2 regions of the Phaeacidiphilus oryzae TH49 genome follow, and region 1 is predicted to be linked to the other one. Evidence: riboswitches for the same ligand, from Rfam matches in the RefSeq annotation. Region 1 holds a riboswitch; the other holds the start of a gene.
The links. A riboswitch is a leader RNA that binds a small molecule or an ion and turns the genes downstream of it on or off. The one in region 1 is predicted to bind glycine.
Positions count from the first base shown of each region.

Region 2: linked by a shared signal. The riboswitch ahead of gcvT (glycine cleavage system aminomethyltransferase GcvT) and the one ahead of gcvP (aminomethyl-transferring glycine dehydrogenase) in region 1 are both predicted to bind glycine.

Region 1 covers NZ_JQMQ01000004.1:9,651-23,963, reverse strand. Annotated here, with positions in the region: gene BS73_RS00245 (PhzF family phenazine biosynthesis protein) at 1-713, shown strand, start outside; gene BS73_RS00240 (hypothetical protein) at 843-1,388, opposite strand; gene BS73_RS00235 (CPBP family intramembrane glutamic endopeptidase) at 1,451-2,239, opposite strand; gene BS73_RS00230 (glutamate--cysteine ligase family protein) at 2,247-3,803, opposite strand; gene BS73_RS00225 (hypothetical protein) at 4,560-5,021, shown strand; gene BS73_RS00220 (DUF5999 family protein) at 5,255-5,446, shown strand; partial or broken gene gcvP (aminomethyl-transferring glycine dehydrogenase) at 5,549-8,421, opposite strand; glycine riboswitch at 8,462-8,582, opposite strand; glycine riboswitch at 8,583-8,678, opposite strand; gene BS73_RS35680 (PRC and DUF2382 domain-containing protein) at 8,887-10,302, shown strand; gene BS73_RS00205 (DNA polymerase IV) at 10,366-11,952, opposite strand; gene BS73_RS00200 (MerR family transcriptional regulator) at 12,062-12,703, opposite strand; gene BS73_RS00195 (bifunctional nuclease family protein) at 12,931-13,404, opposite strand; gene ftsR (transcriptional regulator FtsR) at 13,525-14,295, opposite strand.
Region 2 covers NZ_JQMQ01000005.1:2,477,148-2,491,460, reverse strand. Annotated here, with positions in the region: gene BS73_RS14915 (L,D-transpeptidase) at 24-1,226, shown strand; gene BS73_RS14910 (enoyl-CoA hydratase/isomerase family protein) at 1,303-2,094, shown strand; gene BS73_RS14900 (ATP-binding protein) at 2,409-2,864, shown strand; gene BS73_RS14895 (COG4705 family protein) at 2,877-3,683, opposite strand; gene BS73_RS14890 (DUF7927 domain-containing protein) at 3,843-6,143, opposite strand; gene BS73_RS14885 (L-serine ammonia-lyase) at 6,330-7,700, opposite strand; gene glyA (serine hydroxymethyltransferase) at 7,916-9,187, opposite strand; gene gcvH (glycine cleavage system protein GcvH) at 9,244-9,621, opposite strand; gene gcvT (glycine cleavage system aminomethyltransferase GcvT) at 9,757-10,881, opposite strand; glycine riboswitch at 10,944-11,035, opposite strand; glycine riboswitch at 11,041-11,157, opposite strand; gene BS73_RS14865 (enhanced serine sensitivity protein SseB) at 11,218-12,078, shown strand; gene BS73_RS14860 (enhanced serine sensitivity protein SseB C-terminal domain-containing protein) at 12,154-12,939, shown strand; gene BS73_RS14855 (ABC transporter permease) at 13,657-14,313, shown strand, end outside.

The DNA.
Region 1 (14,313 bases):
TACTCGCCTCGATCGCGATGGAGATGAACCTCGCCGAGACCGCCTTCACCCGCCCGCGGCCGTCCGGCGGCTGGGAGCTGCGCTGGTTCACCCCGGCCGTCGAGGTCCGGCTCTGCGGCCACGCCACCCTGGCCACCGCCCACGCGCTGCGCGAGGACGGCCTGCTGGCGCCCGGGGCGACGGCCGAGTTCGACACGCTGAGCGGACGGCTCACCGCCGAGGCGGGCCAGACCGGGGCGATCACCCTGGACTTCCCGGCCAACCCGCCCACCGAGGTGCCGGTCCCGGAGGGCCTGGTCGAGGCGCTCGGCTCCCCGGTGGTCGCCGCCTACGAGACGGGAGAGCTGGGCGATCTGCTGGTCGAGCTGGCCGACGAGTCGACGGTCCGCGGACTCGTCCCGGATCTCGGCCTGGTGGTCGCCCTGGCCACCCGCGGCGTGATCACCACCGCCGCGGCCGGCGCGGACGGCCCCGGCGGCTATGACTACGTGTCCAGGTTCTTCGGGCCTGCCGTCGGCGTCCCGGAGGACCCGGTGACCGGCAGCGCCCACACCGCGCTTGCCCCGTTCTGGTCGGACCGCCTCGGCCGGACCGCGCTGACGGGCTACCAGGCCTCCCGGCGCGGTGGCCTGGTGCGCACCGAGGCGGCCGGCGCCCGGGTCCGCCTCACCGGCCACGCCGTCACCACCCTGGAAGGCGATCTGCGGCTGTGACAGGGGCGGCGCGCGGGGTACGCCTCCGCGCCCCGCGCGCCGCCTCCCGTCGCGCTTGCCCCTTGCTCTCTGCTCCCCGCTCCCTGCTTCCGGCTCCCTGCTTCCGGCTCCCTGCTTTTCGCTACGCGGCTACGCGTCCGGGCCGTGCCGGCGGACGTCCTGCACCCGGCGTACCGCCTCGCGCAGCTCACCCAGCCAGCCGTCGGCGTTCCTGCCCACCTGGTGGACGCACCAGGCGAGCGCCTCCGAGCGGCTGCGCGCCACCCCGGCGGCGACCAGGGTGTCCAGGATCTGCCGCTCCGGCTGGCGCAGCCTGGTCATCGCGGGCACCGACAGGCTGGTGAACATCACCCGCCGCCCGCCGCACTCGACCCCCCAGGAGACCTTGCGGCCGAACCGCTGCTCCGCCTCCCGCGCGAGCTGGATCCGCTGCTCGCGGGTCCGCTCCCGGAAGGCGGCCACGGCCTCCTCGATCCGGGCCAGCCGCGCACCCGGCGTGTCCTCGGACTCCTCCGAGCCCTCCGGCTCCTCCGGTCCCTCCGGCTCCGGAATCACCCCGACGACCGTGATCTCCTCGCGGTCGACGACGACCTCCGGCGCCCCTTCGAACAATCCTTCGGGAACCCGCTCCGCAAACCAGCCTGCGAGCGTCGTTCCGGTATCACTCGCTGTCATGTAATCAGGATTACACCCTTACAAGGCGCCCGGAAGTCCCCGGCGGCCCTCCCTTGCGCCCCTCAGGTGGGCAGCCAGCTCACATGCCCCGCCAGCAGCGCGTAGCCCACGAAAGCGACCGTGTCGATCAGCCCGTGGGCCACCGCCAGCGGGGCCGCCCGGCGCCAACGCCGGTAGAGCCAGCAGAAGATGAGTCCCATCACCAGGTTGCCGAAGAAGCCGCCCACGCCCTGGTAGAGGTGGTACGAGCCGCGCAGCAGCGAGCTCGCGGCCACCGCGCCCGGCCAGGACCAGCCCAGCCCCTCCAGCCTGCGCAGCAGGTAGCCGAGCACGATCACCTCTTCGACCACCGCGTTCTGCGCGGCCGAGAGGACCAGGATGGGCACCCGCCACCACACGTCCGGCAGGGTGGTCGGCACCACGGTGAGGTTGAACCCGGCCGCCCGCGCGGCCAGGTAGAGCCCCAGACCGCTGCCGCCGATCACCGCGGCGACCAGGGCGCCCCGGCCGAGGTCCCGCCACCGCTGCGTCAGGTCGAAGCCGATCACCCGCAGCGAGGTCCCCTCGCGCAGCAGCAGATGCGCGACCAGCGCCACCGGCACCAGCGCGGTGGCGATGTCGAACACCTGCCAGGCGAGATCCAGCCACGGCCGCCCCGGCGCCATCGACCCGACCAGCGTCGCGGTCTGCGCGGACAGGCTCTTCTTGGCGGTCAGCGAGCCGATGAAGCTGATGATCGCGCTGACCCCGCTCGCGCCCAGCGAGAGCGCCAGCACCAGCAGCGTCTCCTGGCCGAGCAGCCTGCGGCTCAGGGATTCCCTGTCGTCGGACACGGTCGGGGAGGTGGTCACCGCGCGATCATCGCATGGGTCCCCGGTCCGCCCCCGACACGGGCCAGGTGTGGACCGGAGCGCCGGTGCGCATCCGGGCCATGTAACGGCGGGTCATCTCGGCCAGCGCGGCGTCCCGTTCGAGCCCGTCGCCGCGCAGGCGGTGGTAGACCGCGCTCTGCCAGGACGCCCCGTTGGCGCCCCGCCGGCAGCGCTCCTCGACGATGCCCAGGTAGTGGTCCCGGTCGGCGGGCTCCACCTGCCAGGCGTCCAGGCCGCGCCGGGCCAGCGGCAGCAGCTCCTCGGCGATCAGCCGGGCGGCCGGCACCCGGCGCAGTCCGCTCCGGCCGGTGCTCCGGCCGGGCTTGCCGCGCATCCCCGGGATCCTGTTCGGCGCCGGCCACCACAGCTCGGCGTCGAGCCCGTAGCGGGCGGCGGTGTGGAAGTTCTCCGCGGCCAGCTCGAACGGCAGCCGGGTCCAGACCGGCCGGGACTGCTCGGCGAGGCTGCGCACCGCCCCGTAGTAGAAGGCGGCGTTGGCGAGGATGTCCGCGACCGTGGGCCCGGCCGGCAGCACCCGGTTCTCCACCCGCAGATGCGGAACCCCGCCGGCCACGTCGTAGACCGGCCGGTTCCAGCGGTAGATGGTGCCGTTGTGCAGCCGCAGCTCCCGCAGCGCGGGGATGCCGCCGACGTCGAGCACCCGGTCCGGGTCCTCCTCGTCGCAGATCGGCAGGAGCGAGGGGAAGTAGGCCAGGTTCTCCTCGTACAGATCGAGGACGGAGTCGATCCAGCGCTCGCCGAACCAGGTGATCGGGCGGACGCCCTGGGCCTTCAGCTCGGTCGGCCGGGTGTCGCAGGCCTGCTCGAAGAGGATCGGCCGGGTCTCCCGCCACAGCTCCTTGCCGAAGAGGAAGGGCGAGTTGGCGCCGAGCGCCAGCTGCGGGCCGGCCAGCGCCTGGGCCGCGTTCCACACCGCGGGGAAGAGCTCCGGGGTGACCTGGAGGTGCAGCTGGAGCGAGGTGCAGGCGGCCTCCGCGACGATCGACGCCCGGTCCAGCCGGAGCCGCTCGACGCCCTGGATGTCCAGGGCGATGTCCTCCCCGCGGGCGGCCAGGATCTGCTCGCTCAGCATGGTGTAGCGGTTGTCCGCGGAGATGTTGTGCAGCCCGGCGTGCGCCTGGGTGAGGGTGGGGAGGGTGCCGACCATCATGATCCCGGCGCCGGCCTCCCGGGCCTTGCGGTCGGCGTACCGGAGGGCGGTGTCCACCTCCTCCCGCAGCTCCTCGAAGACCCGGCCGCCGAGCCGGTGCGGGGCGATGTTCACCTCGATGTTGAACCGGGCCAGCTCGGTCTGGAAGTCGCTGCTCGCGATGGCGCGCAGCACCTCCTCGTTGCGCATCGCGGGCTGCCCGTCCTCCCCCACCAGGTTGAGCTCCAGCTCCAGGCCGAGCACCGCCCGGGGACGGTCGAACCGCTGCTCGTCCAGCAGTCTGCGCAGCGCGTCCACGCACTGGCGCAGCTTCTGCCGGTAGATCTGACGGTCTGACAGGTCGGAACCGCCGGCTGCGACCTTCTCCCCCATGGGTGCCTACTCTCTGGGACTCTCGTCGGGTTCCTCGTACGGGTGCCCCGGGGCCGCGCCGGTATCGCGCCCGGCATGGCCCGGGTCTCGTCCAGGCCTACCCGGTCGGCGCGGTTCGACCGCGCCTGGATCCTTCCCATGCAGCGAGATCGGTATGTTTCCACGAGCTTGTCCGGGTTGCCCCTTGCCGAAAGCCACGGACCGTAGTAGAAGTGTCACACCGTGCGAACGTTCGGCTAGAATTCGCGCACAGGCATGCAGGCCTGGCCGGAGCAAGGCACGCCCCGCGGCACGGGTCTTCGCAGCCGCGCGGACGCGCCCCGGCGGAGCCCGCCACCGACCGGCGGCCCCTCCTGCGCCCCGACCCTCGGCGATGCCGAACGAACCAGCAGTACCTCCACCACCCCACGCCCGGCGCCGCCGGGCGCCCGCACCATCGACGCGTCGCCCGACGCACCGTCACCCCTCCGGCGCTGCAACACAGTTGAAGCCCTCGTAGAACGAGCCGAGCCCCCGTCACGGCGGGCGCTCGCGGCCGGTCGTGCGACGGCGCGCCGGCGGCCCGAACGCCGCCCCTGCACCGTCCGTCTCTGCCCTGTGAGGCGAACCGCCATGTCGCTCCAGCTCCCTCAGCCCCCCGCCGCAGCTCTGCGCGCCGTGCGCGCCGCTCTGGACACCCCGAGCGCCGTGCGCGGGTCGCATACGCCGTCGCTGCGCGACGCTCCCGGGCCGCTCCAGCTCGTCCATCCCCTGCCCGTGCACAGGCTGGATCCGGCCCCTTCCGGGCTCTCCCCCGCGCCCTCGCTGCCCTCGGCGGCCGGGGACCGCAGCGGCTGGCGCTTCCTGGTGCGCTGCGGGGGCGAGGTGCTCGCGGCGGCCGAGACCATCGAGACCCCGGACGGACCGGCCTTCTCCCACTTCGCCGAGGGCCCCTATCCGGTGTCCACGCTGCGTGCCCTGCATCAGGCCCAACTCCACTGCGCGGACAGCGCCGTGGTCTACCAGCCGCGGCTGCTCTGCGTGCCGGGGCACTACATGACCGCGCTGTGGCTGCATCCGCTGCTCGGCCCGGCCCCGGCCGCGGACGTACTGGTTCCGCTCGCGCCCTCGCCCTGCGGGGTGACGGCCCACCACCCGTACGCGGCGACCGAGTTGCTGCCCGTGCTGACGCGTCCGGTGCAGGGCGTCCGGAGCGCCGGGATCCTCGCCGGTCAGTGAGACCACGCTCGGGCTAGTCATTCCGGGTGGGTGCGGCACCGGCCACACCTGCCCGAACGGGTGATCTATCCCGAGCCGGAGTGATCCATGTCACCAAATGGCTGCGGCAGGGTTGCGGCGTGCCCACACTGGGAACCGACGCGCACGGCCCCGTCGTGAGTCCCGGTAATGCGGCGGGTCCGCACCGGTGGGGCCGCCGCGGGGGACATGGAAACTTCCGAAGGGTACGAGCAATGTGCCAGCACCGACCTGAGTGCCCGTCAGCGGACTCGCCGGACCGCGAGGCCGCGGCCGTCTTGGCCACCCACCCGGAGCAGGGCTGGAGCCTGCTCTGCAACGGCGTCCTCCTCTTCGAGGACACCGGAGAACTCCTCCCCGACGGCAAGGTCATCAGCCCCCGCCGGGTCTACGCGCCCGCCGCCTAGCGCCTCACAGCGAGCGTCGGCACCTGCCGAAAACCCGCGCCCCGCCTGCGTGTCCACACGCAAGCGGGGCGCTTGTCGGTCCGGCCCCCGGCCGGACCGGGGTCACTCGGCGTAGGCCTCCACCGGCGGGCAGGAGCAGACCAGGTTCCGGTCCCCGTAGGCCCCGTCGATCCGGCGCACCGGCGGCCAGTACTTGTCCGCCGGGTTCACCCCCGCAGGGAAGACCGCGGTCTCCCGGGAGTACGGGTGCTCCCACTCCCCCGCCGCGATCATCGCGGCCGTGTGCGGGGCGTTCCGCAGCGGGTTGTCCTCGGCCGGCCACTCGCCGGAGCCGACCCGGTCGGCCTCCCCGCGGATGGCGATCATCGCCTCGCAGAAGCGGTCCAGCTCGGCCAGGTCCTCGCTCTCGGTGGGCTCGATCATCAGCGTCCCGGCCACCGGGAAGGACATCGTGGGGGCGTGGAAGCCGTAGTCGATCAGGCGCTTGGCGATGTCGTCGACGCTCACCCCCAGCTCCTTGGTCAGCGGCCGCACGTCGACGATGCACTCGTGCCCGACCAGCCCGCCCGGGCCGGTGTACAGCACCGGGAAGTACGGGGCCAGCCGCTTCGCCACGTAGTTGGCGTTGAGCACGGCCACCTGGGTGGCCGCCTTGAGCCCCTCCGCCCCCATCATCCGCACATAGGCCCAGCTGATCGGCAGGATCGAGGCCGAGCCGTAGGGCGCCGCCGAGATCGGCCCCACACCGGTCTCCGGCCCCGCGCCGGACTGCAGCGGGTGGTTGGGGAGGTACGGCGCCAGGTGCTCGCGCACCGCCACCGGGCCGACGCCGGGTCCGCCGCCGCCGTGCGGGATGCAGAAGGTCTTGTGGAGGTTGAGGTGGGAGACGTCGCCGCCGAACTCGCCCGGCTTGGCGAGGCCCACCAGCGCGTTGAGGTTGGCGCCGTCCACGTAGACCTGGCCGCCGGCCTCGTGGACCGCCGCGCAGACCTCGGTGATGGTCTCCTCGAACACTCCGTGGGTGGACGGGTAGGTCACCATCAGCACCGACAGCCGCTCGCGGTGCTCCTCGACCTTGGCCCGCAGGTCGGCCACGTCGATGTCGCCGTTCTCGCCGGTCTTGACCACCACCACGCGCATCCCGGCCATCGCGGCGCTGGCCGCGTTGGTGCCGTGGGCGGAGGACGGGATCAGGCAGACGTCCCGCTGCTCGTCCCCGTTGGCCCGGTGGTAGGCGCGGACCGCGAGGAGGCCGGCCAGCTCGCCCTGGGAGCCGGCGTTCGGCTGCAGGCTGACCTTGGCGTAGCCGGTCACCTCGGCCAGCCAGTCCTCCAGCTGGTGGATCAGGGTCAGGTAGCCCTCGGTCTGCCCGGCCGGCGCGAAGGGGTGCAGCCCGGCGAACTCCGGCCAGGTCACCGCCTCCATCTCGGCGGTGGCGTTGAGCTTCATGGTGCAGGAGCCGAGCGGGATCATCCCGCGGTCCAGTGCGTAGTCCCGATCGGAGAGCCGGCGCAGGTAGCGCAGCATCGCGGTCTCCGAGCGGTGGCTGTGGAAGACCGGGTGGGTCAGGTACTCGTCAGAGCGCAGCAGGGCGGCCGGCAGCGAGTCCGCGGCCGCCTCCGCGCCCCCTCCGCGCCGGTCACGCCGAAGGCGCCCCAGACCTTGGCCAGGTCCTCGGCCGTGGTGGTCTCGTCGCAGGCGATTCCGACCAGGTCCGCGCCGGCCTCGCGCAGGTTGACCCCGGCCTTCCGGGCCGCGGCGACGACCTCGGCGGCCTTTCCGGGCACCCGGGCCAGCACGGTGTCGAAGAACGCGTCGTGCACCAGCTCGACCCCGCCGGCCCGCAGGCCCTCGGCCAGCCGTACGGCCTGCCGGTGCGTCCGGCGCGCGATCGCGGCCAGTCCCTCGGGACCGTGGTAGACGGCGTACATCGAGGCCATCACGGCCAGCAGCACCTGCGCGGTACAGATGTTGCTGGTCGCCTTCTCCCGGCGGATGTGCTGCTCCCGGGTCTGCAGCGCCAGCCGGTACGCCGGGGCCCCGTCCGCGTCCTTGGAGACGCCGACCAGACGGCCGGGGAGGCTGCGGGCGTAGTCCTGGCGGACGGACATGTAGCCGGCGTGCGGGCCGCCGAAGCCCATCGGCACGCCGAACCGCTGGGTGGTGCCGACCGCGATGTCCGCGCCCAGCTCACCCGGCGACTTCAGCAGCGTCAGCGCCAGCAGGTCGGCGGCGACCGCCACCACCGCGCCGGCCGCGTGCGCCTCCTCGATCACCGGCGTCAGGTCCCGCACGGCCCCGGAGGCGCCCGGGTACTGCACCAGCACCCCGACCACCCCGCGCTCGGCGATCCCCTCCGGCAGGCCCTCGCTGAGGTCCGCCGTGACCACCTCGACGCCCTGCGACACGGCGCGGGTCTCGATCACCGCGCGGGTCTGCGGGAAGGCGTCCTGGTCGACCACGAAGACCGCGTCCGCCGCGGCCTTCCGGTTCACCCGGCGGGCCAGGGCCATCGCCTCGGCCGCCGCGGTGCCCTCGTCGAGGAGGGAGGCCCCGGCGGTGGGCAGGCCGGTCAGGTCGGACACCACGGTCTGGAAGTTCAGCAGCGCCTCCAGCCGGCCCTGCGAGATCTCCGGCTGGTACGGGGTGTACGCCGTGTACCAGGCGGGGTTCTCCATCACGTTGCGGAGGACCACGGGCGGGGTGAAGGTGTCGTAGTAGCCGAGGCCGATCATCGAACGGAGCACCTGGTTCCGTCCGGCCAGCGAGCGCAGTTCGGCCAGCGTCTCCGCCTCGCCGGCGGCGGCGGGGAGCCCCAGCCGCTCCAGGCTGCGGATCGCGGCCGGGACCGCGGCGGTGGTCAGCTCGTCCAGAGAGCCGAAGCCCACCGAGGCGAGCATCTTGGACCGCTCGCCCTCGTCTGGCCCGATGTGCCGCTGCTCGAACAGGGTGGTGCGATCGGTGTGATCAGTCATGGTGGCTGAGGCCTCCTGGTCAGCGTGACCCGCGGGGACGGCCTCCCCCTCTGTCATCTGCACCTGAGAGCTTCACCGTCCGCCGGTTCGACCGGCGTCGGCTTGCACCGTCGGCGAGGACTCCGGTGGTCCACCGAAGGAGCCCTGCTTTCCAGAGTGACCTCGCCCGGACGGTACGTCTGCCTGAGAGATTCCGGGGAGGAGTTGCTCCTTCGGCGCCGAGCGCTCGCGCGTTCGGACTCTCCCGTCCGGGCTCGACGGTCACCCTCACCCTACCAGTGCGGATCACCTCGGACGTGGCTCCTGAAGCAGTCCGGGATTGGGCCAACTGGTCCAGCGACACGCCCCATTGGGGCCCGAATGTTCGACAACACACCAAATCATGACGTTTCGTATGTTTTCGTACGACGTCAACCGAGTCATGTGATCCCGGTGCCAGCCGGGTCGCCACCCGTGGAGGGCCCCGTGCAGACCGACATCGACCCAAGGGACCTCATCGGCCACAAGGCCGTGGACCGCAACGGCGACAAGATCGGCACCGTGGACGAGGTGTACCTCGACGACGCCACGGGCGAGCCGGAATGGGCCGCCGTCCGGACCGGGATCTTCGGCCGGGACGCCTTCGTTCCGCTGGCCACCAGCGAGTTCGTCAGCGAGGAGCTGCGCGTGCCCTACGACAAGTCCCAGGTCAAGGATTCCCCCGACTTCGGAGCCGGCCAGCATCTGTCGCCGGCTCAGGAACTCCAGCTGTACCGCTACTACGGTCTGGACGTGCCCAGCGAGTCCGGCTCCCGGGCGAACGGCCAGGCCGCCCCCTCGGACGCCTCCGACGCCTCCGACACGGCGGCCACTCCGGCCGCCGCCGCCGCGGTGGGCGGCAGCGCCGCGCACACCGCCCCGGCCGCCGCCGGCGACGCGACCGCCCGGACCCAGGCCGCCGCGGTCCCGGACACCGCGAGCTCGGGGACCGCGAGCTCGGGGACCGCGGGCTCGGACACCGCAGCTACGGACACCGCGCGGTCCGCCGAGCGCACCGACGGCCTGACGGGCGAGCACACCTCGGCAAGCGCTCCCGAGCAGGGCCTGGCGGCGGGTGCGGCCGGCGGAGCGGCGGGCGCCGCCGCCGGATACGCCGCGGCCTCCTCGAAGCCGGCCGAGCACTCCTCCCCCGCCGGCGGCCGGACCTCCGCGTTCTTCACCGGCTCCGCCGGCACCACCACCCCGGAGCCGTCGACGACCGCCCAGACCCCCACCCCGGTCAAGGAGGAGGAGACCCGCGCGGTCCCGCACCTCACCGACCGCGACTCCACCGCCGCCGCGGGCACCGCCAAGCCGGCGGGGGCGGCCGGGACGGGCGCCCCGGAACAGATCGAGGTGGTCTGCCGCGAGGAGCGGCTGGACATCACCACCGAATGGCACGAGCTCGGCCGCGCCCGGCTGCGCAAGTACGTCACCACCGAGAACGTGGAGCGCCGGGTTCCGGTCGTCCGCGAGCGGGTCCGGATCGAGCGGGTCCGGCTGAGCGACGACGAGCGGGCGCAGATCTCCGACCAGGAGATCGAGGAGGCCACTCAGGAGGTCCCGGTCCACGAGGAGCGGGTGGTGGTACGCAAGCACGTGGTCCCGGTCGAGCGGATCCGGCTGATCACCGAGCGGGTCACCGAGGAGGAGGTGGTCCGCGACCAGCTCCGCCGCGAGCAGGTCGAGGTCCACGACGCCGGCCAGGGCAGCCAGGCCGGGCAGTCCGGCCAGTCCGAACGGTCCGGGCAGGGCCAGGCCGCACAGGGCGGGCGCAACGGCGCGGCGCCCTCGGCCGGCACCTCCACCACCCCGTACTCCCCCGGCGCCCGCTACCCCGGCCGTCCGGCCTACGGTCACTGACCCACCCCGCTCCCCACCTCGGCGCCGCACCGGACCACCGGTCGCGGCGCCGAGGCCTGCTGGCTACGCCGAGCCGTCCGACGGGTCCCCGTCCGAGACCAGGCTCAGCGGCGGCGCGGCGGCCAGCGCCGGATCGTCCTCCCGGAAGGTGCGCACCCGCCCGGGCTCGGACTCCGGGGTCTCGAAGCGGACGGTGACCCGCCCGACGCCGCTGCCCTGCACCCAGCCGGGACCGAACTCCTCGTGCCGCACATCCTCGCCGGGCAGCCAGCGGCGGCGCGTCCCAGGCTCGGAACCCGGCTCCCGGCCGGGATGGAAGGCCCGCGGCTGCCCGAACCCCCCGTAGGCCGGGTCCTCGGCCTCGTTCACGGTCTCGGTCACGGCCTCGCCCGCCGGCTTCACGCCCTCGCCCGCCGGCTTCACGGCCCCGGCCGCCGGTTCCGGCGTCGACTCCGATTCCGGACTCGCAGCGGGTTCCCCGGCCCCACCGGCCGGCGCGGCCCCCTCCCCGGGGTCGCCGAGCTGCGCCTCGCCCGCCTCCCGGGCGGCCTGGGCGAACAGGTCCTCCTGGGTGAAGTCCGCGAGCCCGGAGACGCCGACCCCGAGCAGCCGCACCCCGCCGGCCAGCTCCCCCGACCCGAGCTGGTCCAGCATCCGCAGCGCCGTGCCGGTCACCACCCCCGGGTCGTCGGTCGGCCCGCGCAGGGTCTCGGAGCGGGTGAGGGTGGAGAAGTCGTAGCGGCGGACCTTGAGCACCACCGTCCGCCCGGACCGGCCGGCCGCCCGCAGCCGCCCCACGCAGCGCTCGGCCAGCCGCTCCACCTCGGCCACGATCCGGTCGCGGTCCCGCAGGTCCACCTCGAAGGTGTCCTCCACGGAGATGGACTTGGCGTCCCGCTCCGCCACCACGGGGCGGTCGTCGATCCCCTGGGCGAGGGCGTGCACCCCGGCGCCGTGCGCCTTCCCCAGCAGCCGGATCAGCTCCACCTCCTCGGCCGCGGCTATCTCGCCGACCGTGTTCAGCCCCGCCCGCCGCAGGGTCTCGGCCGTGGCCGGGCCCACCCCCGGCAGCACCCGCACCGACAGCGGGTCCAGCAGCTCCCGCTCGGTGCCCGGCTCGATCAGCACCAGCCCGTCCGGCTTGGCCCGCTCGGAGGCGATCTTCGCCAGGAACTTGGCACCCGCCAGACCGACGGAGCCGGTCAGTCCGGTGGCCGCGGTGATGTCCGCCCGCAGGTCCTCGCCCAGCGCCTGCACCAGCTCCCGCGCCGCCTCGGGGCCGGCCGAGGCGATCAGCTCCCCGTACGGGCCCGCGGCGAGGTCCACGAAGGCCTCGTCCAGGCTGAGCGGCTCCACCAGCGGGGACATCGCCCGGAGCAGCCCCATCACGGTCTCGCTGACCTCGCGGTAGAGCGCGAATCTGGGTACCAGATAGGCCGCGTTCGGCGCCAGCCGGCGGGCGTGCGCCATCGCCATGGCCGAGTGCACCCCGAACACCCGCGCCTCGTAGGAGGCCGTGGAGACCACCCCGCGCGCCCCCAGCCCGCCGACGATCACCGGCTTTCCGCGCAGGCTCGGCTTGGACGCCTGCTCCACCGAGGCGAAGAAGGCGTCCATGTCGAGGTGGAGGATGGACGGAACCGGGCGCATACAGCGATGATCCCGCACACCACTGACAATTCGCCGCGCCCCCGCCGCCGCGCCCTGCTCCCACCGCCCCGCGCGGGCCCCGGGCTCAGCTCATGGCGCGGGCCGGGCCTCAGACCGCCCGGTTGCGCCGCCGGCGTGCCGCCAGCTCGTCCTCGGGGTCGTTCCCTGGCAGCGTCTCGCCGGTGTCCGCGCGCTCGGCGTGCAGCCGGGTGAGGGAGCCCTCCAGCTCGCGCCAGACGGCCCCGACGGCGATCCCGAAGACGCCCTGCCCGCCCTGCAGGAGGTCCACCACCTCGTGCGGGGAGGTGCACTGATAGACCGTGGCACCGTCGCTCATCAGCGTCACCTGCGCCAGATCCGCCCCGCCGGTCTCGGCCAGATGGGCCGCGGCGATCCGGATGTTCTGCAGGGAGACCCCGGCGTCCAGCAGCCGCTTGACGATCTTCAGCACCAGGATGTCCCGGAAGCTGTAGAGGCGCTGGGTCCCGGAGCCGTGGGCCGGCCGGACGCTCGGTTCGACCAGCCCGGTCCGCGCCCAGTAGTCGAGCTGGCGGTAGGTGATCCCGGCCGCCGCGCAGGCCGTCGGGCCGCGGTAGCCGATCATCTCCGATCCCGTGGGATCCTCCGATCGCATCGGCCGGGCCTCCGGCTGCCAGGCCCCCACGTCGTTGAGACGGGGAGCGGGCGGGGCGTGCACCTCGTGGAGGGGGTGCGCGCCGTGTGCGGCCATGCCGTCGCCGGTACTGCTCACGCGACCCTCCATCCGGCCCACCCGTCGTCTTCCGGGACCGCTCGCCGGCCGCCGTCCCTGATGGGGTGGCTCACCGGGGACGTCCACCATCGACGGTAGGCAGTCGCCAGGGGCGCGTCAACGATCGCCACGCTCGGCACGCCGAGTGACCTCAACCTCAAGAGCGGTTTGGGCAAGGAGGCCTGCGGGTACGCGAGTTCGTTCGCCCCGCGCCCCGCGGCCGCCGCTCACTGGCTGCTGGTGCCGAAGTCCTCCGGAGAGATCTGGTCCAGGAACTCCCGGAACTTCTCGACCTCGTCCTCCTGTTCGTCCGGGATCGCGATCCCGGCCTCGTCCAGTACGCCCTCCGCACCGTAGATCGGAGTGCCGGTCCGCAGCGCAAGCGCTATGGCGTCGGACGGCCGGGCGCTGACCTCCACCCCGCTGGCGAACACCAGCTCCGCGTAGAAGACGCCTTCGCGCAGGTCGGTGATGCGCACCGCGGTGAGCTGCTGGCCGACGGCCTCCAAGACGTTCTTGAAGAGGTCATGGGTCAACGGCCGAACGGGCGTCATCCCCTGCTGGGCGAAGGCGATCGCGGTGGCTTCGCCCGGCCCGATCCAGATCGGCAGATACCGGTCGCCGCCGACCTCGCGCAGGAGGACGATCGGCTGGTTGGAGGGCATCTCCACCCTGACGCCCACGACGTCGAGCTCATTCACAAGAGCCACCCTAGGGCGCCACTCGCGGATATTAAAGTCCGGTCGTGGCCATCGGGGCATATGGTGCAGACGACTCCGCCCGCACCGCCCCCGATCCGGGGGCGACGGGGCGGGCGCGGCTCAGACCGGCCGCTCGCGCAGGCCCGACTGGACCAGGGCGGCGTGCAGCCGCACCGAGAGGGTCGCCAACTCACGGGCGGTGGCGGCGGCATGCGCCCTGGTCTGCGGGTTGCGATGCCGCCTCAGCGGCGCCACCACCTGCTCCACCAGGCCGATCTCCCGATCGGCGGCCGCCTTCACGGCGCGCAGATGCCGCGCCTCCAGGCCGAACCGGCCCAGTTCGGCGACCAGCTTGGACACATGCACCATGTCCGCGTCGTAGCCGCCGTCGGGGCCGGGCAGCACCAGCCCGTACGACTCCCACTCCTGGAGCTGGGGCTCGCCGATGCCCGCCTCGGCCAGCAGTTCCTCGCGGTTGAGCCGGCCGGCGGCCGGCCCTCCCAGACCGCCCTCGCCGCCGGCGCCGGCCTGGCCGAGCGCCTCGGCCAGCGCGGTGGCCTCCCGCTCGGCCTCGGCCACCGGGCCCGTCCCGGTCGAGGCGGAGGCCGGCAGCGCGGGCGGGGCCTCGCCCCGGTCGATGGCGTCCAGGTGCTCGCGGATCACCCGCAGCGGCAGATAGTGGTCGCGCTGCATCCGCAGCACATACGCCAGCCGCTCGACGTCCGCCTCGCTGAACTTCCGGTAGCCCGAGGGGGTGCGCTGGGGCTCCACCAGCCCCTCCGCCTCAAGGAAGCGGATCTTCGAGATGGTGACCTCGGGGAAGGCGTCTCGGAGCACCCCGAGCACCGCTCCGATACTGAGCAGCTGCGGCCGCCCTCCGGTCCGGTCCATCGCCCCTCGGCCCCGGGG
Region 2 (14,313 bases), on a different contig from region 1:
AACCGGGAGGGGAGAGACGGTTGATATCGGCGAAGCTCGTCAAGCGCGGCCTGTTGTCCGCAGTGGTCGGATCGGCGCTCGCGCTCACCGCCGCCTGCGGCGGGAGCAGCAGCGCGAGCACAACATCGGGGGGCAAGCACGCCGCGGCTCCTGAGCGGTCCGCCGCGAAGATCACCGTGCAGCCGGGGGCGGGTGCGAAGGGGGTGGACACCAGCGGCGCGGTCAAGCTCGCGGTCGCCTCCGGGAAGTTCACCAAGGTCGCGGTGACCGCGCCGGACGGCACCGCGGTGCCCGGTGCCCTCTCCGCGGACAAGGCCTCCTGGACGCCCAGCGGCACCCTGCGCACCGCCACCAAGTACACCGTCTCGGCCACGGCGGTGGACGCCAAGGGGCTGGCCGCCAGCACCAGCACCAGCTTCACCACGCTGAAGCCGAGCCGTACCAACGTGGCGTACTTCAACATCAACCCGAACCAGACCTACGGCGTCGGCATCGAGGTCTCGCTCAACTTCAAGTACCCGGTGGACGACGAGAGCAAGGTCGGCAAGGCGATCACGGTGACCGCCTCCAACGGCGTCCCGGTGGTCGGCCACTGGTTCAACGACCAGCGCCTGGACTTCCGTCCGGAGAACTACTGGCAGCCCGGCACCAAGGGCACCCTCCACCTGAGGCTGGACGGGGTGAAGACCTCCAGCGGCACCTACGGCCAGCAGTACAAGGACGTCTCCTTCTCGATCGGCCGCAGCCAGGTCAGCGTCGCCGACGACCACACCAAGACGGTGAAGGTCTACCGGGGAGGCAAGCTGATCCGCACCCTGCCGGCCAGCCTCGGCGCCCCCGGGCACACCACGTACAACGGCAAGATGGTCATCATGGAGCAGGACCGGACCGTCAACATGGACTCCAGGACGGTCGGCCTGGGCAACGCCTACAACATCCCGGACGTCCCGCACGCCCAGCGGCTGACCCCGTCCGGCACCTTCATCCACGGCAACTACTGGCGGCCGCTCTCCGTCTTCGGCAGCGAGGACACCAGCCACGGCTGCGTCGGCCTCCACGACGTGCAGGGCGGCGGCGACCCGTCCACCCCGGCGGCCTGGTTCTACAACAGCTCGCTGATCGGCGACGTGGTCCAGGTCGTCCACTCGCCGGACAAGACCGTGGCCCCGGACAACGGCTGGAACGGCTGGAACATGTCCTGGTCGGAGTGGACCTCGGGCAGCTGACGACTGACGTAGCATCAGCCCGGTGTGGCCCGGCTCTCCTGGGGGGAGCCGGGCCACACCCGTTACTGTGCGAGCCATGACCGATGACAGCTCGCAGCAGCGCTTCCTGCAGTTCGACGTCGAGGACGGGATCGGCACGATCCGCCTCGACCGCCCCCCGATGAACGCCCTCAACAGCGTCCTCCAGGACGAGCTGAAGGCCCTCGCCGAGGAGATCACCGGCCGCCCGGACATCCGCGCGGTGGTGCTCTGGGGCGGCGAGAAGGTGTTCGCCGCGGGGGCGGACATCAAGGAGATGCGGGACATGTCGTACACCGACATGGTCGAGCGCGCCGGGGCGCTCCAGGCCTCGTTCACCGCGGTGGCCCGGATCCCCAAGCCGGTGGTCGCCGCGGTGACCGGCTACGCGCTGGGCGGCGGCTGCGAGTTGGCGCTCTGCGCGGACATCCGGATCGCCGCCGACGACGCCAGGCTGGGCCAGCCGGAGATCCTCCTCGGGCTGATCCCGGGCGCCGGCGGCACCCAGCGGCTGACCCGGCTGATCGGCCCCTCCAAGGCCAAGGACCTGATCTACACCGGCCGCCAGGTGAAGGCCGAGGAGGCGCTGCGGATCGGCCTGGTCGACCAGGTCGTCCCGGCGGCGGAGGTCTATCGGACGGCGCACGCGTACGCGGCGCGCCTGGCCGCCGGGCCGGCGTACGCCCTCCGCGCGGCCAAGGAGGCCATCGACCGCGGCCTGGACGCCGACCTGGAGACCGGACTGGCCATCGAGCGCAACCACTTCGCCGGACTGTTCGCCACCGAGGACCGTGAGATCGGCATGCGCTCCTTCGTCGAGGAGGGTCCCGGGAAGGCCAAGTTCCGCTGATCCATCGGGGCCGGAACCGTGACCGAGCGTCGATCGACCGTCGACGATCCGCCACGCACGTGCAGCCGCCCGTGCACTCGAACGGGCGGCTGCACGTGCTCTCCTAACGGTTCGTCAACTTGCCGTGAAGACACACGGCATATGCCACGTGAGTGGGTGATCCTTTTGGATTTCGCTCCCCCGGGGCCCCGGAAACCGGCCATGATAGGAGCATGGCGGGCCGGGGCGAAGCGGAGCAGCAGCGTTACCTGGCCTCCGGCGCAGTGGCCGGAGGCGTATGCCCGCCGGAGGTCGCAAGGGAGGTCGCGGTGGGCATGGCGATCGCCTGGCGGACCGCGCCTCCGGCGGTCTTCAACGGGGACGGCCCGTGTGTGGGCGAGGTCCATCTCGCCGCCCGGCCGGAGTCCTCGGCCACCGCGCGCGGGATCACCCTGGAGGCGCTGGAGTCCTGGGGGCTGCTGAAGTCGCACGGCGAGGTCGCCGAGCAGCTCGTCGGCGAGCTGGTGGCGAACGCGGTCCGGCACACCGGCGGACGCTTCCTGGTGCTCAGCCTGTCCCGCCGGCTCGGCTGGCTGCGGATGGAGGTCCGGGACCCGTCCAGGGCGCTGCCCTGCCTGATCAAGCCGGAACCGGTGGACGAGGCCGGCCGCGGTTTATTCCTGGTCGACCAGCTCTCCGACCGCTGGGGCGCGGACCTGCTGCAGCGCGGCAAGGGCGTCTGGTTCGAACTGCGGGTGCGCGAACCGCGCCCGCGCCGCGAACTGCCGTAGCGGTACCGGCGGCTACGCGGTCTCGCGGCGGCGGGACATCGCCAGATAGCCGACGAAGGCGACGATCGCCACCGTCCAGGCCGCCGTCGTCGCGCCGAGGCCGAAGGCCAGCCCGCCGCGCGCCTTGGAGACCGCCATCCAGTCCGCCAGCGAGGCGCCCAGCGGCCGCGTCACCACATACGCGAACCAGAAGGCGAAGACGGCGTTCAGCCGGAAGACCCCGTACCCGAGGGCCGGAACCACGATCACCACCGCGAACAGCACCGCGGAGGCCAGGTACCCCAGCCCCAGGGTGTACGCGGTGAGGTCCCCCGCCGCCGTCCCCAGGGCGAACGTGCACAGCACCGTGAGCCAGTACCAGACCTCGCGGCGCCCGGAGACCACGCTGTGGATCGACAGCGTCCCCTCGGTCCACCGCCACAGCCCCAGCACCACCGCGAGCGCGACCGCGAAGAACGGCGTCGACACCTGGTAGGGCACCCCCAGCACGACATGGAGGACGTCCGCCGCCATCGTGCCGAAGACGCTGACCATGACCACCGCGAACCAGTAGGTCACGGCCCGGTACCGGCGCGACCGGAACTGCACGGCCAGCGCCGCCACGAAGGCGAGGAAGCCGAGGCCGACCGCGACGAAGGGGTTGAGGACATGGTTCAGATAGTCCGAGAGGACCTCGCCCATGCCGGTGGTCAGCACCTTGGTGACCCAGAACGCGGGTGTCACCTCGGGCACCTTCACCGCGCCGCCCGCCGCCCTCGTCCCCCGGTGGCGCGGGTGCCCCGGCGCCTCCGTCTCCTGCCGCACCTGCCCGATCGTCATGGCGCGGGATGCTGCCACACCAACCTTGGTCCGACGGCCCGGAGTTCACGTGTGACTCTTACCCCACCGCTACCTTCCGGCCGACGCGTACGGCGGGGCCCCCGGTGGATCACCACCGGGGGCCCCGCCGTTCTGCGCGTCGGCTGCTGTCTCCTCTGGTCAGGCCTTGCGGCGGGCCCGGAGTCGGCGGCCGGCCAGGGCCAGGCCGCCGGCGGCGGTCAGCGCGCCGGAGGCCCACAGCAGAGCGCCGAAGTGCTCGTCGGCGCCGGTGTGGGCGAGCAGCCCGGAGAGGCCGGCGGTGGCCGGCGCACCGGGACCGGTGACCGTCACCCGCACGACGCAGCTGCCGCTCATCGAACCGGCCGGGCAGTTGGACCCGGGCGAGACGATGACGTCCTTGAGCGTCTCGGGCCCGTGGTACGGCGAGTCGATCCGCACCCGGTAGGTGAAGCTGCCGTGCTGGCCCGAGGCGAGCTGCCCGGTCCAGACGATCGCCTGGGCGGCGGCGTCGAAGTGGACGTCACCGGTGGTGGCGTGCAGCGAGCCGGCCACCAGCCGACCGCCCGACAGGGTGCCGCTCAGGTCGTCGGTGAGGACGGGGAGCTCGCCGGCCGGGAAGCGGTCCACCCCGGTGTTGCCGAAGGCCACCGTGTAGGTGATGGTCTCGCCCGGACGCACGGTGGTGCGGTCGGCGTGCTTGGCGACCACGAACCGGAAGGCCGGCTCGTCGGCGTCCACATAGCAGCTGTCCGTGACCGGGTCCACCTTGCAGGCGGTGATCTGCCCGTTGGCCGGGTCGACGGTGGCACCGGGCTCGGTGGCGGCCCGCGGTGCGGCCGCCCTCGGGGCGGCGGCGAGCGGCATGGACCTGAGGCCGGCGGCCGGCAGTGCCCGCGTCGAGGCGGCCAGTGCCGGAAGCGGGTGGCTCAGGTCGGTGCCGCCGTGATGCGGGAAGAGGGCGCGGACGATGTTGGTCAGCTCGCGCTGGCCCGCGTGGAGTCCCTCGGCACGGATCGAGAGGTGGATGGTGACGGTGTGGCCGGCCGGCAGGTCACCGCGCCAGACCACGTACGGCAGGTGGGTGCTGATCGAGCCGGTGCTCGCGGTCGCGTCCGCGTCGTAGATCGAGTTCGAGTCGGCCACGATCTGCGAGAGGTCGTCCTCCAGGGACGCCTGGTAGGCGCCGGTGAAGTCGAACGTGCCGGTGTTGTGGGCGGTGATGGTGTAGTGGATGACGTCGTTGGGCACCACGTCGTCCCGGTCCTCCCGCTTGTCGACCACCCAGCGGGGCGAGTTGAGGTGCACCGAGCAGCCGGGGGCGGTGCCCACCGAGCAGTTGCTGTGCGGCACCGTCACCGCGTCGTCGATCCGCAGGTTCCCGCGGTCGGGGTTGTCCGCGGTGACGCTGTAGGTGAGGGTGACGGTCGCGCCCGGCGCGATGTCACCGGTCCAGGTCAGCCGGGGACGGTGGAAGGAGACGGTCCCCGAGGTGGCCCTCGCGTCGTTGTCGTAGCGCGCGTCGTCGAAGGTGCCGGTGAGGTCGTCGGTGGCGACCACGTGCCGCAGTGGGGCGGCGCCGGTGTCGGTCAGCGTGATCGTGTAGTGGACGCGCTGTCCCGGCAGGTAGTACGGCCGGTCGGCCTGCTTGTGGACGCGCAGCCCCGGCGTGCGCGGGGTGGGCACGGGGATGTGCACCCGGCACTCGTCGTCCATGGACCCGGCCGCGCAGTTGGAGTGCGGCGCGACGACCACGTTGTCCAGGCTGAGGTCGGCGGTGTCGGGGTTGTGCACCCGCACCCGGTAGGTGAAGTCGATCTGCTCGGCGGGCTGGATCTGCCCGCGCCAGACGATCTCCTGGCCCGCCGCGTGGTACGAGGCGCTGCCGACGGAGGCGGAGAGCGAACCGGGGATCAGGTCGGCGTCGTCCAGCACCTGCGCGAGGTGGTCGGTGACCACCGGCAGCTGCCCGGCCGGGAACGGAACCGCCCCCGTGTTGGTGAACGCCACCCGGTAGGTGACCACCTGGCCCTGGAAGGCGACGGTGCGGTCGGCGCTCTTGTGCACATGCAGGTGCGGCTGGAGCGGCGGCGGCGAGGTGGGCGGCGGAGTGCCCGGGTTGCAGGCTCCGCATCCGGAGGGGACCGGCGGGACCGTCGGCGGCGCGAGGGTGGGCGCCGGAAGGGGCGGCAGTGGCACGGTGGGGCAGCCGGCGGTGCAGCCGGAGGCCGGCACCGGGACCGGCATCGGCACCGGCGCGGCGGCGCCGCAGCCGGGTCCGCAGCGCAGCGCCCGGTGGGCGGCGGTGTCGCCGGCGACCTGGTGCGCCGTCGCCGGGCGGGTGTGACCGAGGTGGCCCCCGGTGGCGGCCAGGGCCGGCATCGCGGCCCCGGTCATCGCGAGCGCGCCGCCGACGACGGCGGCGACGATCGAAAGCCGGCGGCGCTGCCGGGGGGCAGGCATGCCAGCTCGTTCTCGAGGCCTCCCGGCCCGAGGGATTCTCGTCATTCCTCATCCTCCGAGGTGGGTGGTGACACCCCGGATGATGGGCACCGAAAGGTCATGGGCCGGGCACAACATGAAGGTTAAGTGAAAAATCCCCCTGTTCGGCCTAGCCCGGAGGGCCCATGCGCCGCCGCCGCGACCGGCTCAGCACTCGATGACGTTGACCGCGAGGCCGCCCCGCGAGGTCTCCTTGTACTTGACCTTCATGTCGGCGCCGGTCTCCTTCATGGTCTTGATCGCCTTGTCCAGGGAGACCGTGTGCCGGCCGTCGCCGCGCAGTGACATCCGGGCGGCGGTGACCGCCTTCACGGCCGCCATCCCGTTCCGCTCGATGCACGGGATCTGGACCAGGCCGCCGACCGGGTCGCAGGTCAGGCCGAGGTTGTGCTCGATGCCGATCTCGGCCGCGTTCTCCACCTGCTCCGGCGTCCCGCCGAGGACCTCGGCGAGACCGCCGGCCGCCATGGAGCAGGCCGAGCCGACCTCCCCCTGGCAGCCGACCTCGGCGCCGGAGATCGAGGCGTTCTCCTTGAAGAGCATGCCGATCGCGCCGGCCGCGAGGAGGAAGCGGACCGCCCCGTCGTCGTCGGCGCCGGGCACGAAGTCCTGGAAGTAGTGGAGGACGGCCGGGATGATGCCGGCCGCGCCGTTGGTCGGGGCGGTGACCACCCGCCCGCCGGCGGCGTTCTCCTCGTTGACCGCCATCGCGTAGAGGGTGACCCACTCCATCGCGTTCGCCGGCCCGGTCCCCTCGGCGCGGAGCTGGCGGGCGGCGGTGGCGGCGCGGCGGCGCACCTTCAGCCCGCCGGGGAGGATGCCCTCGCGGCTGAGGCCCGCGTGGACGCACTCCCGCATCACCCGCCAGATCTCCAGCAGGCCGGCCCGGATCTCCGCCTCGGTGCGCCAGGCCTTCTCGTTCTCCAGCATGAGGGAGGAGACGGAGAGGCCGGTCTCCCGGGTGAGGCGGAGGAGCTCCTCGCCGGTGCGGAAGGGGTAGCGGAGGACGGTGTCGTCCGGCTTGATGCGGTCGGCCTCGTCGATGGCGTCCTCGTCGACCACGAAGCCGCCGCCGACGGAGTAGTAGGTCTTCTCCAGCACGGGCACCCCGGCCGCGTCGTAGGCGCAGACGGTCATCCCGTTGGGGTGGTACGGCAGGGCGCGGCGGCGGTGGAGTACCAGCTGGGTGTCCGGGTCGAAGTCGATCTCGTGGACGCCGAGGAGGCGGATGCGGCGCTCGCTCCTGATCCGCTCGGCGTCGGCGTCGGCCGCCTCGACGTCGACCGTGCGGGGGGAGTTGCCCTCCAGGCCGAGGAGGACGGCCTTGGGGGTGCCGTGGCCGTGGCCGGTGGCCCCGAGGGAGCCGAAGAGCTCGGCGCGGATCGAGGCGGTGCCGGCGAGGAGGCCCTCGGACTTGAGCCGGCGGGCGAACATCCGCGCCGCGCGCATCGGGCCGACGGTGTGCGAGCTGGACGGGCCGATGCCGACGGAGAAGAGATCGAAAACGCTGAGCGCCATGGTCAGCACCTCCCGTGGGTTGAGATGAGGGCCCGGAGGGCCGTAGTGAGGGGCGCGGGGAACTGCGCGGCCCGCCGTGTACGGCGTCGCGGCCGGCAGCGGCCACCGGGCTGCAACCCGGACTCCGCTGCCGGGTGCGGCGCCGTTGCGCGCGGGCCGCGCAGTTCCCCGCGCCCCTTGCTCGCGCCTGCGGCGCTGCGCTCGGGGCGCGGGGCCTACAGCCCCGGGTACAGCGGGTGCTTCGCGGCCAGCGCCTCGACGCGGGTCCGCAGCGCCGCCACGTCGCAGCTCGGCTTCAGGGCCTCGGCGATGACGTCGGCGACCTCGCGGAAGTCCTCCGCGTCGAAGCCGCGGGTGGCCAGCGCGGGCGTGCCCACCCGGAGGCCCGAGGTGACCATCGGCGGACGCGGGTCGTTCGGCACGGCGTTGCGGTTGACGGTGATGCCGATCTCGTGCAGCCGGTCCTCCGCCTGCTTGCCGTCCAGCTCGCTGTCGACCAGGTCCACCAGGACCAGGTGGACGTCGGTGCCGCCGGAGAGGACCTTCACCCCGGCCTCCCGGGCGTCCGCCGCGGACAGCCGCTCGGCGAGCAGCTTCGCGCCCTCCAGGGTACGGCGCTGGCGGTCCTTGAACTCCTCGCTCGCCGCGACCTTGAAGGCGACCGCCTTCGCCGCGATGACGTGCTCCAGCGGGCCGCCCTGCTGCCCCGGGAAGACCGCCGAGTTGATCTTCTTGGCGATCTCGGCGGTGGAGAGGATCACGCCGCCGCGCGGACCGCCGAGGGTCTTGTGGGTGGTGGTGGTGACGATGTCCGCGAAGGGCACCGGGTTCGGGTGGAGGCCCGCCGCGACCAGCCCGGCGAAGTGGGCCATGTCCACCATCAGGTAGGCGTCCACCGCGTCCGCGATCCGCCGGAACTCGGCGAAGTCCAGCTGCCGCGGGTACGCCGACCAGCCGGCCACGATCAGCTTCGGCCGGTGCTCCTTGGCCAGCCGCTCGACCTCGGCCATGTCCACCCGCGAGGTCTCCGCGTCCACGTGGTAGGCGACCACGTCGTACAGCTTGCCGGAGAAGTTGATCTTCATTCCGTGGGTCAGGTGCCCGCCGTGGGCGAGGTCCAGGCCCAGGATGGTGTCGCCCGGCTTGAGCAGCGCGAACATCGCGGCCGCGTTGGCCGAGGCGCCCGAGTGCGGCTGGACGTTGGCGGCCTCCGCGCCGAACAGCTCCTTGACCCGGTCGATCGCCAGCTGCTCGACCACGTCGACGTGCTCGCAGCCGCCGTAGTACCGGCGGCCGGGGTAGCCCTCGGCGTACTTGTTGGTCAGCACCGAGCCCTGCGCCTCCAGCACCGCGACCGGCGCGAAGTTCTCGGAGGCGATCATCTCCAGGGTGGACTGCTGGCGGTTCAGCTCGGCGTCGACCGCCGTGGCGACCTCGGGGTCGAGCTCGTGCAGCGACTGGTTGAGCAGGGAAGAAGAAGCGGACATGCGGATGGGCCTCCTGCCGTGGTGCGCTCGGGCGCTCCGGGGGGCTGGCTGTGGGGTCAGTTGCCGGTGTGGGCCGCGTACTCGTCCGCGCTGAGCAGGCCCTCGGGGGCGCCCGCCAGACGGACCTTGAACAGCCAGCCGTCCTCGAAGGGGGCGGAGTTCACCAGCGCGGGGTCGTCCACGACGGCCTGGTTGACCTCGGTGACCTCGCCGTCGACCGGCGAGTAGAGGTCGGAGACCGACTTGGTGGACTCGAGCTCGCCGCAGCTCTCGCCGGCGGTCACGGCCTGCCCGACCTCGGGCAGCTGGACGTAGACCACATCACCCAGCGCGTCGGCGGCGAAGGCCGTGATGCCGACGGTGGAGACACCGTCCTCGGCGGCGGTCAGCCACTCGTGTTCCTTGCTGTACTGCAGGTGCTGCGGGTTGCTCATGACGGCAATTCTCCAGGATGGGGGAGGGGTACGACGAAACGGGGAGCGGGGGTGTTCCACTCCCTGAGATGGCGCCCCGTCAGCTGGCGGGGCCCGGCGGGTACGACCCGGTTCAGTCTGCGGGATGCGGAGCTGTCAGCGGGCGCGCTTGTAGAAGGGGAGCGCCACGACCTCGACCGGCTCCCGGCTGCCGCGGATGTCCACGGCCACCTGGGTGCCGGCGGCGGCGTGCGCGGCGTCCACGTACGCCATGGCGATCGGCTTGCCCAGGGTCGGCGAGGGGGCGCCGGAGGTGACCGAGCCGATCACCGCGCCGTCCTCGGCGGTGACCACGGAGTAGCCGGCCCGCGGCACCCGCCGTCCCGGGGAGACCAGGCCGACCAGCACCCGCGGCGGCTCGGCCGCGGCCTGCTCGGCCGCCGCCTCCAGCGCGGCCCGGCCGACGAACCTGCCCTCGTTGGCGGTCTTCTCGAACTTGACCACCCGGCCGAGGCCCGCGTCGAACGGGGTCAGCTCGGTGGAGAGCTCGTGGCCGTAGAGCGGCATCCCGGCCTCTAGGCGCAGGGTGTCCCGGCAGGCCAGACCGCAGGGGACCAGGCCGGCCTCGCGGCCGGCCTCGGTCAGGGCGTCCCACAGGGCCTCGGCGGAGGCGGGGTCGACGAAGAGCTCGAAGCCGTCCTCGCCGGTGTAGCCGGTGCGGGCGACCAGCGCCTCGATCCCGGCGACGGTGGCCGGGAGGGAGGCGTAGTACTTGAGGCCGTCCAGGTCCGCGCCGGTCAGGCCGCTGAGGATGCCGGCGGCCTCCGGGCCCTGCACGGCGATCAGCGCGTAGGCGTCCCGGTCGTCCCGGACCTCGGCGTCGAAGCCGGCCGCGCGCTCGGTGAGGGCGTCCAGCACGGTCTGCGCGTTGGAGGCGTTGGCGACGACCAGGTACTCCTCGTCGCCGGTGCGGTAGACGATGAGGTCGTCCAGGATCCCGCCGTCCTCGCGGCAGATCATGGTGTACCGGGCGCGGCCCACGGCCAGCGGGGAGAGCGAGCCGACCAGGGCGTGGTCGAGGAGGGCGCCGGCCTGCGGGCCGGCGACGGCGATCTCGCCCATGTGGGAGAGGTCGAAGAGGCCGGCGCGGGTGCGGACCGCGTTGTGCTCCTCGCGCTCGCTGCCGTAGCGCAGCGGCATGTCCCAGCCGGCGAAGTCGGTCATCGTCGCGCCGAGCGCCCGGTGGCGGGCGTCGAGCGCGGTACGGCGGGTGGTGCTCATCGGGGCGGTGCTCCCGTCTCGGGGCATGCCGTTTCCGGGCATGCGTAGGCAGGGGCTCCCCGTCTGTCGTCTCGACCTGAGAGCTTCACCGCGCGCCCGGGCGGGCGGGGGCTTGCACCGTGGGTGGGAACCGCAGGCGGTTCCGCTTTCCAGATCTGCCTCGCCCGTGCGGTAGGTGGGCCTGAGAGATTCCGGGGAGGACTTGCTCCTTCGGCGCCGGCCGCGGCCGGCCCCGGGCGGGGCTGGCGGAGGTCCGGACTCTCCCGCACGGGTTCGAGCGGCCTATGTGAAATTGAAGACGGCGCTCATGATTGCACGTGGGCTAGGGTGCCCGCTATGACCTACCCGCCAGAAGGAATGCCCGTCGACCACGCGCACATCCCCGGGCAGCAGCACGCCGCTCCCGCGGGCGCGTACGCGGGTTCCCACACTTCCGGCGGCAGCCTCGGCGGCTGGCCGGAGAACGAGCTGGAGCAGGTGCTCTCGCTCGCCAGCGGCGACCCCGGGGCGACCCCGCGGGTGGTCGAGGTGCTCGGCCGCAGCCGGGTGTGGGTGCCGCTGCCGAACGGCGGCGACCCGGCCAGCGACCAGCTGAACCTGCCGAGCATGGAGCTGGCCGGCCAGCTCTTCGTGCCGGTCTTCAGCTCCGAGACGCAGCTGCGGACGGGCAGCTCCGATCCGTCGATGCCGTTCGTGGTGGCCCCGGTGCGGGAGTTCGCCCGGGGGCTGCCGGTGGGCGTGGGGATCGCGGTCAACCCCGGCGGGGTGATCGGCATCCCGATTCCGGCCGAGGGCGTGCGGACGCTCTGCGGCGGCGGGGAGCACGAGAACCCGGAGGGTGCGGTGCGCCCGGGCGCGGGCGGCGGCTCCCGGGTGTCGCTGCGGCAGCCCGCCTCGCACGAGGACCCGGTGGAGTTCCTGGCGGCCGCGGCGAGCGAGTTCGCGGGCGTCCCGGTGGTGCTCACCGCGCGGCGCGCGCTGGCCTCGGCCGAGGGCGAGCCGGAGAAGATGTACGTCGGCGTGGAGCTGGACGGCTGGCAGCCGGCGGACCAGGAGGCGGCCACCCTCGCCCTCGGGCGCGCCCTGGGCGCGGTCCCGCTGCCCTGGGAGGTCAACATCGTGCTGCTTGACGTGGCCCAGGACCCGGTCGGCGACTGGCTGCTGGCCGAGGTGGCGCCTTTCTTCGCGCGCGGCTGACGGGTCCCGGGGCCGGGTTTCGCCCGGCGCTACCCTGCTGGCAGGATCAGCGCACCGCAGAGGAAGGGGACGACCGTGGCCGGCGGCCTCGCAGCAGGCGACCGCTTCCCCGACGTGGCGTCGGACGAACGGCCGGGACCGCCGCGGGCGGCGGCCGACCTCGGCGCCGCGGTCGACGCCCTGAGGTCCGCCCCTCCCGGACGCCCCCGCCTGGAGGCGTACGAGACGCTGCTGCGCGCCGTCGCGGACGGCACCCTCTACGCCCTCCTCTGGCACGGCGAGCCGGGCTCCCCGGACGCCCAGTACGGGAGCATGGAGGTGGCCGGCTACGGCTATGTGCCGACCGTCAGCTCCCCGGCCCAGCTGGCCGCCTCCGGCTGGCAGCGGGCCCACGAGGCCTGCGGGGGGCGGGAGTTGGCCGCCGTGCTGTATCCGAGCCGGTGGGGCCTGTGGCTGGATCCGCACGCCGCCGGCGGCGGCGTCGGCGTCCCCTGGGCGGACCTCCGCAGGGTGGCGCTCGGCCTGGACCGGCTGCCGGCCGGGCCGCTGGAGATCTCCGAACCGGCCGTCGCGGCCGAGCCCTTCTACGAGGCGCTGAAGCGCGGTGCCCGGGCGGTCCCCGGGTTGCGCGCGCTGCGGCGCGCCTGGGTGGCCCCCGCTCTGGGGGAGCCGTATCTCGCGATCGGCCTCGAACTGGACGATCCGCACGCCTCAGCCGACGACGCCCGGGCGATGGTCCGGCGCGCGCTGGCCGAGGCCGCCCCCGCGGACTGCCGGGTGGCGGTGCTGGCCGCCCCGGACGAGGACGACTCGGTGGCCCTCTGGATGGCCGCCGGACCGGCGCCGTTCTACCGCCGGTGACAGTCCTGTTCCACGGTCCCCGGCCGCAGCCGGAATTCTTTCCTCCGGATGGGACGGCGGTGCCGGGTGAGACTCCGGTGAGAGCCGTTTCGTCACGGAACGTGATTACCTGAATTCACCGCAGAACTTCTCCGCACAAAGGGCTCCGGGCCGGCCGTAACCGGCTTCGGCGAGGACTGTCACTCATGTCCGTGGTGGCATACCGCGCCTCACCTGGGGAGATGCCGCCGAACCCGCTCTGAAAGCAGGTATTCGCTGCTCGCGGGCTTGAAATCGGGCAGGTCACGGTTGGGCAACCTTTGCCCGGGAGGACTGGCGGGGCTCCCCGGTCCCGTTGAAGAGTTACCGCGCAATAGAGAGCTGCCGGCGTGGCCGGGGCGGAATGTCCCGGCTCTTCGCCGTACCCGCGTCGGCGGCCCGGTGCCTCCGGCGAAGTTGGCGGAGCGTCACCGGTGAGCATCACCAGCAGAGTTGACGTTCGACCAGCAGTCCAGATCCAGTATCAGAACCTGCACGTACCCAGCACGTAACCGCAGCATCATTCGCACGACTGAGTACCACTGCACTGAGCAGAGAGCACTGCCGCACCACCGATGAACCTGGCACCAATCGTGAACAGCGACCTGCGCGCGCCGGCGGGCTGCCCGACCGGGCACGCCGACCGCAGGGCGGCCGGGCACCGTGTGCCGGTCACCGCCGGCTTGGGGGTCTAACACCATGACAGCGCCACTCCATGACAGCGGAAGCGCCACCCTGGAGGCTTCGGTAGAAGCTCCGGCCCCGGCCGCCGTCAAGATCGCGGGCAGATCCCCGGGACGAATCGCCTGGGAACGCCTGAAGCGGGACAAGGTCGCCCTCGCCGGCGGCGCCGTGGTCATCCTGCTGATCCTGGTCGCCGTACTGGCGCCGGTGATCACCCATTTCCTCGGATACCCGGTCGATCAGCCCAACGGATCACTGATCGACCCGAACCTGGGCACTCCGAAGGGGGCACTGGGCGGGATCAGCGGCAAGCACCTCCTCGGCGTCGACCCGACCTTCGGCCGCGACGTGTTCAGCCGCATCGTCTACGGCGCCCAGGTCTCCATGCTGGTCGCCTTCCTCGCGGCCGCCCTCGCCGTCGTCCTCGGCACGCTGCTGGGCAGCGCCGCCGGGTACTTCGGCGGCTGGATCGACGCGGTGATCAGCCGGGTGATGGACGTGCTGCTGGCCTTCCCGCAGCTGCTCTTCTCCATCGCGCTGATCTCCGTGCTCCCGGACAAGGTCTTCGGGATGAGCGGCAGCGCGCCCCGGATCGGGGTGCTGGTCGTCGTGATCGGCTTCTTCGGCTGGCCGTACATCGGGCGCATCGTCCGCGGCCAGACCCTCTCGCTC